DNA from 2 places in the Pseudomonas sp. GD03875 genome. Region 1 is predicted to be linked to the other one. Evidence: predicted binding sites of a transcription regulator. Region 1 holds the regulator's gene; the other holds the start of a gene.
The links. Region 1 encodes FliA, which starts transcription of late flagellar genes. Its sites were predicted from a motif close to CTAAAGTTTNNNNNNNNNNNGCCGNTAA; they were not measured.
Positions count from the first base shown of each region.

Region 1 (3,430 bases):
GGCTCTGTTAGAGCTCTTAAAATCCAAGGCTGGATAGCAGGTCGTCGACATCATCCTGGCTGGCAGCGATGTCATCACGCTTATCGGCATGAATCTGCGGACCTTCACCCTTGGAAGGCTCTTTTTGTTTTTCCTGCTCGGCGCGCAGCTCGTCCATGTCGTGCTGGATGCCGGCGAAGCGGTCCACGTGGCTGGCCATCAGCACCAGCTTCAGCAGGTTGCCTTCCACCTCGGTGACCAGTTGGGTCACGCGCTTGATCACCTGGCCGGTGAGATCCTGGTAGTCCTGCGCCAGCAGGATGTCGTTGAGCTGGCCGGACAGTTTCTGGCTGTCGCGCTCGCTGCGGGCGAGGAACAGCTCGATGCGCTTGGCCAGGTCGCGGAAGGCGTCGGCGCTCATTTCCCGACGCATGAACTTGCTCCAGTCACCGGACAGGGCCTTGGCCTCGTCGCCCAGGTCGTTGACCAGCGGGGCGCTCTGCTCCACCAGGTCCATGGTGCGGTTGGCCGCCTTCTCGGTCATCTGCACGACGTAGGACAGCCGCTCGGTGGCGTCCGATATCTGCGAGATTTCCTGGGCATGCGGATTGCACGGGTCGAGCTGGAAATTGACGATCGCGTTGTGCAGCTCACGGGTGAGCTTGCCGACTTCCTGATACAGGCCGCGATCGCGTGCCTGGCTCAGTTCGTGGATCAGATGCACAGCTTCGCCGAAGCGGCCTTTCTCAAGGCTTTCGACCAGCTGGGTAGCATGTGCCTTCAGGGTCGACTCGAGTTCGCCCAGGGAGGATTCATCGTTTGCCATAGTGCCCCCGCGGCGGACATCAGCCGTTAACGCGTTCGAAGATCTTCTCGATCTTCTCCTTCAGCACCTGGGCGGTGAACGGCTTGACCACATAGCCGTTAACACCGGCCTGGGCGGCCTCGATGATCTGCTCGCGCTTGGCTTCGGCAGTCACCATCAGCACCGGCAGGGTCTTCAGTCGCTCGTCGGCGCGCACCGCGCGCAGCAGGTCGATGCCGGTCATGCCGGGCATGTTCCAGTCGGTCACCAGGAAGTCGAAGCTGCCGCTCTGCAGCATCGGCAGCGCCGTGTTGCCATCGTCGGCTTCGGCCGTGTTGGTGAACCCCAGATCGCGCAGGAGGTTCTTGATGATCCGTCGCATCGTCGAAAAATCGTCAACGATGAGGATTTTCATGTTCTTGTCCAAGTCGACCTCCGTACAGTCCTAAACGCCCCGGCGGCCCGGTTGCGTCGCAAATCATGAAACCGGCCGGCCGTCAGCTCGCCCGCCACTCGCTCAGCCTGGCGCGCAGACGCGCGGCGCACTGGCTGTGCAACTGGCTGACCCGGGATTCGCTGACCCCCAGGACCTCACCGATTTCCTTCAAATTCAGTTCTTCGTCGTAGTAGAGCGACAACACCAGGCGCTCGCGCTCCGGCAGGTTGGCGATGGCATCGGCCAGGGCCGCCTGGAAGCGCTCGTCTTCCAGGCCATGCAGCGGACCGCCATGGCTGCCGGAGACGTCTTCGTGCAACCCGCCCTGCTCGCCGTCCTGCACCAGGTCGTCGAAGCTGAACAGACGGCTGCCCAGAGTGTCGCCAAGAATGCCGTAGTAATCTTCGAGACTCAATTGGAGTTCGGCCGCAACCTCTTGATCTTTAGCGTCTCTTCCGGTGCGGGCCTCGATGGTGCGGATGGCGTCGCTGACCATCCGCGTGTTGCGGTGGACGGAACGCGGCGCCCAGTCGCCCTTGCGCACCTCGTCGAGCATGGCGCCGCGGATGCGGATGCCGGCATAGGTCTCGAAGCTGGCGCCCTTGCTGCCGTCGTATTTCTTCGACGCTTCGAGCAGGCCGATCATGCCGGCCTGCATCAGGTCGTCCACCTGCACGCTGGCGGGAAGACGCGCCAGCAGATGGTAGGCGATACGCTTGACCAATGGCGCGTAGCGCTCGATCAGTTGATGCTGGGAGTCCTGCGCCTGCGCCTTGTTGTACATTCGAAGTCCACTGGCTGCTGTCATACGGCCGTACCCGCGATCGGTTGCTGCACCAGACGCTCGACGAAGAACTCCAGATGGCCGCGCGGGTTGGCCGGGAGCGGCCACGTGTCGACTTTCTGGGCGATCGCCTTGAACGCCAGTGCGCATTTCGAGCGCGGGAAGGCTTCGTATACCGCGCGCTGCTTCTGCACAGCCTTGCGTACGGACTCGTCGTAGGGGACGGCGCCGACGTACTGCAAGGCCACATCAAGAAAACGGTCGGTTACCTTGGTCAGCTTAGCAAACAGATTGCGACCTTCCTGCGGGCTGTGGGCCATGTTGGCCAGCACGCGGAAGCGGCTCATGCCGTAGTCGCGGTTGAGCAGCTTGATCAGCGCGTAGGCGTCGGTGATCGAGGTCGGCTCGTCGCAGACCACCACGATCACTTCCTGGGCCGCGCGAACGAAGCTGACTACGCCGTCGCCGATGCCGGCAGCGGTGTCGATCACCAGCACATCGAGGTTATCGCTGATGTCGCTGAAGGCCTGGATCAGGCCGGCGTGCTGCACCGGCGACAGCTGCACCATGCTCTGGGTGCCGGAGGCGGCCGGCACGATGCGAACGCCGCCGGGGCCCTGGATCAGCACGTCCTTCAGATCGCACTCGCCGGCGATCACGTCGGCCAGCGTGCGCTTGGGGGTCAGGCCCAGCAGCACGTCGACGTTGGCCAGGCCCAGGTCGGCGTCCATCAGCATCACCCGGCGGCCGAGGTCGGCCAGCGCCAGCGACAGATTCACCGACACGTTGGTCTTGCCGACGCCGCCCTTGCCGCCTGTGACTGCGATCACCTGTACGGGATGCATACTACCCATGTTCTTCTCTTACCTTCTTGCCTGGACTGGGCTGGTCGGGCAACTACACCGACCCTTTCCTACACCTTAGAACGCCTTGTACACCGCCGCCTGCTAGCCCGCGCGACGCGCGGGATGCTGATACAGGCCGGCGAACATGTCGGCCATGGCTTCCTCGCTCGGGTCCTCCGCAGTCTGCATGCTCACGGCACGGCTCACCAGCTGGTGGCTGCGCGGCACCTGCAGATCATCCGGAATCTTCGGCCCATCTGCCAGATAGGCTACCGGTAGATGCTGGCTGATAGCCAGCCCCAGAACCTCACCCAGGCTGGCCGCCTCGTCCACCTTGCTCAGGATGCACCCGGCCAGGCCGCACTGCTTGTAGCTATGGTACGCGGCCTTGAGCACCTGGGCCTGGCTGGTGGCGGCCAGCACCAGATAGTTCTTCGATTTGACCCCGCGGGCAGCCAGACTCTCCAGTTGCAGACGCAGGGCCGGGTCGTTGCCCGGCAGGCCGGCGGTGTCGATCAGGATCACCTTCTTGCGCGCCAGCGGCGCCAGGGCCTGCACCAGGGACTGGCCGGGGTCGACCT
Region 1 covers NZ_JAOCCV010000002.1:275,928-279,357, reverse strand. Annotated here, with positions in the region: gene N5D30_RS02780 (protein phosphatase CheZ) at 17-805, opposite strand; gene N5D30_RS02775 (chemotaxis response regulator CheY) at 825-1,199, opposite strand; gene fliA (RNA polymerase sigma factor FliA) at 1,282-2,028, opposite strand; gene fleN (flagellar synthesis regulator FleN) at 2,025-2,858, opposite strand; gene flhF (flagellar biosynthesis protein FlhF) at 2,952-3,430, opposite strand, start outside.

Region 2 (3,430 bases), on a different contig from region 1:
CCGCGCCCGGCCTCGCCGGCACGGGCCGCCTCGATGGCCGCGTTGAGGGCCAGTAGGTTGGTCTGCTCGGCGATGGCGCGGATCACCTCCAGCACCGAGCCGATCTGCTCGCTGCTGCTGGCCAGGGATTCGACCTCCGCCATGGCCGAGTTGAGTTCGCCGGCCAGTTGCTCGATGGAAAGGGTGGTGCGGTCGATCACCGCCAGCCCCTCGCGGGTGGCCGCGTCCGCGCCGCGCGCGGCCTCGGCGGCCTGGGCGGCGTTGTTGGCCACGTCGTGGGCGGTGGCGCTCATTTCCTGGGAGGCGGTGGCCACCTGGTCGATTTCGCGGAACTGCTGCTGCATGCCGGCGCTGGTCTGGCTGGCGATGGCGGCGGATTGGTCGGCGGTGCTGCGGGCGTCCTGCACCGAGCGTTTCACGTCGGCGATGATCGGCTGCAGCTTGTCGAGGAAGCGGTTGAACCAGCCGGCCAGCTCGCCCAGTTCGTCCCGCCGCGCGTATTCCAGGCGACGGGTCAGGTCGCCTTCGCCGCTGGCGATGTTCTTGAGCATGCTCGCCACGTCGAGGATCGGGCGGGTCACGCCACGGGCGGTCAGCCACATCAGGGCGATGCCGAGGAGGATGGCGACCAGGGCCAGGATCACCGTGAAGGTGGTGTCGCGGGTGCGGCTCTCGTCCAGTTGCTGCTCCAGCGCCAGGGCCGGGCCCAGCAGGACGGCTTTCGGCACTTCCAGCAGCACGCCCCAGGACTTGGCCTCGGGGATCGGCAGCAGCGGCTCGATCACCCGCAGCTTGTCATCCAGCTCGAGGAATTGGGACTGCCCGCCGGCGAGCAGCTGGCTGATCTGCGCGCCTTGCCTGGGGAAGGCGCTGGTCAGCGGCTTGCCGAGCTGGGCGGGGTCGCGGCTGTGGCCGGCCAGCAGGCCGGCGGGGCTGATGATGCTGACGTGGGCCTGGCCGTCGTACAGTTCGCCGCTGGCCTTCAGGCTGATCTGCTGCAGGCTCTCCAGGCTGATGTCGACGCCCATCACGCCGATCACCTTGCCGTCCTGCTCCAGGGGGAAGGCGATGCTGGTCATCAGGATCTGCTTGCCGTTGACGTCGTCGAAGTAGGGGTCGAGCACGCAGGTGCGGCGGGTGTCGCGGGGGCAGGTGTACCAGGCGTTGTAGGGCGCGCCGCTGGGGCCGGTGCTGGTGTCTTCGAGCTGCGTCTCGTCCATCGCCTCGGCTTCCAGGGTGCCGGGCACGGTCTGCGCCCAGTACAGGGAGAAGCGCCCCTTGTCGTTGCTGCCCAGCTCGCCCTGGCCGGCGAACAGCTCGTCCTTGCCGTCCAGCGCGTTGGCCTCGAACACCACGTAGAGGCCGAGCAGGCCGGGGTTGGCCTCCAGCGCGGAGCGCACCTGGCGGACCAGGTCCTCGCGCAGGTCGAAGGCGTCGAGGAAGCGTTTCTCGGCCTGGTCCTTGAGGAACAGCACCTGGCGCGAGAAGCCCTTGCCGTACTGGTAGGCATCCATAAAGTAGCGCTGGATGCGCAGGCCCTGGAGTTCGCCGCGCGAGGCCATGCGCAGGCGGGCGGCTTCTTCGAGCATCTCGGAGCTGGAGTCCCTGACCAGGGTGGCGCTGCGAGTGGACTGGAAGAGCGAAGCGCCCACCAGCAGGGTCACGATGGCGAGCAGGGAGAGGCCCGAGAGCAGAGTGATTTTCAACTGGATGGACAGGCGCGACAGCATGAGCAGGTCATTGAGTGTGCGGACGGCTGTTCGGGTTATCGGTAGCGGAGCCGCGGTCTTGAGCGTCCGCTGCCGACCCGGAGCCGCTTGATCCTGGATCACGGGGAAAGGCGAGGCGGAATTATGCACGCACTGATCAGGATATTGCACGCATCGCGTTTTGACAGAACCTGATCGTTCGGGCAGAGTTCTGCGCTTTTTTGCGGACGGTCTGCCTTGTCCGCGGTTTCGGAGTCTGTCTATGAACGCAGTGGTGGCCGCCGTCGGCATCATGCTGGCCCTCAGTCTGTGCCGGGTGCACGTGGTGATCGCGCTGATCGCCGGTGCCCTGGCCGGCGGCATGATCGGCGGGCTCGACCTGCAGGCCAGCCTCGCGGCCTTCAACAAGGGGCTGGGCGGCGGCGCCAACGTGGCGCTGTCCTATGCGCTGCTCGGCGCCTTCGCCGTGGCCATTTCCAGGTCCGGCCTGGCTCACGCCCTGGCGGACAAGGCCCTGGCCCTGGTCGGCCGCCAGCAGGCACGCGGCGGCGACCTGGTGGGCTGGCTGCTGATAGGCCTGCTGCTGGCGGTGTCGGTGTCGTCGCAGAACATCCTGCCGATCCACATCGCCTTCATTCCGCTGCTGGTGCCGCCGCTGCTGTACGTGATGGCGCGCCTGCGCATGGACCGCCGCCTGGTGGCCTGCGTGATCACCTTCGGCCTGATCACCCCCTACATCTTCCTGCCGGTGGGCTTCGGCAACATCTACCTGAACGAGATCCTGCTCGCCAGCGTGCGCAAGGGCGGGGTGGACACCACCGGCGTCAGCGTCACCCTGGCCATGCTGCTGCCGGCCCTGGGCATGCTCTGCGGGCTGCTGGTGGCGGTGTTCCTCAGCTACCGGGGCAAGCGCGACTACGACCTCGCCCGCATCGAGCAGGTGGAGAACGTCGCCGTGCAGTACAACCCCTACAGCCTGCTGGTGGCTGGCGTGGCGGTGGCGGCCGCGTTCGCCGTGCAGCTGTGGCTGGATTCGATGATCGTCGGCGCGCTGGTCGGCTTCGTGATCTTCTCCCTGTCCGGCGTGGTGCGCTGGCGCGAGGCGGACGACCTGTTCACCGAGGGCATGAAGATGATGGCGATGATGGGCTTCATCATGATCGCCGCCGACGGCTTCGCCGAGGTGATGCGCGCCACCGGCGAGATCGACAGCCTGGTCGGCTCCGCCGCCGGCTGGATCGGCCACAGCCAGGCTCTTGGCGCGCTGATGATGCTGCTGATCGGTCTGCTGGTGACCACCGGCATCGGTTCGTCCTTCTCCAGCGTGCCCATCGTCGCGGCGATCTTCGTGCCGCTGTGCCTGCAGCTCGGCTTCAGCCCGCTGGCCATCGTCTGCATCGTCGGTACCGCCGGCGCCCTGGGCGACGCCGGCTCGCCGGTGTCCGACTCGACCCTGGGGCCGACCGCCGGCCTCAACGCCGACGGCCAGCACGACCACATCTGGGACACCGTGGTGCCGACCTTCCTGCATTACAACCTGCCGCTGCTGGCGTTCGGCTGGGCCGCGGCGCTGCTCCTGTAGCCGGCGCTTCAGCTCCGCGCCGGGATGCCGATACACCAACAACACCGCTCCGACTCAGGCGGATAACCAGAAGGAATGGGACCATGCGTCTGACCCTGAAAACCAAAGTGCTGCTGCTGGCCCTGCTGCCGGTGATCCT
Region 2 covers NZ_JAOCCV010000006.1:41,018-44,447, reverse strand. Annotated here, with positions in the region: gene N5D30_RS06865 (methyl-accepting chemotaxis protein) at 1-1,730, opposite strand, end outside; gene N5D30_RS06860 (Na+/H+ antiporter family protein) at 1,972-3,291, shown strand; gene N5D30_RS06855 (methyl-accepting chemotaxis protein) at 3,375-3,430, shown strand, end outside.
Region 2: a site for FliA is predicted at 1,766-1,793, ahead of N5D30_RS06865 (methyl-accepting chemotaxis protein). Genes of this name have one in related genera too.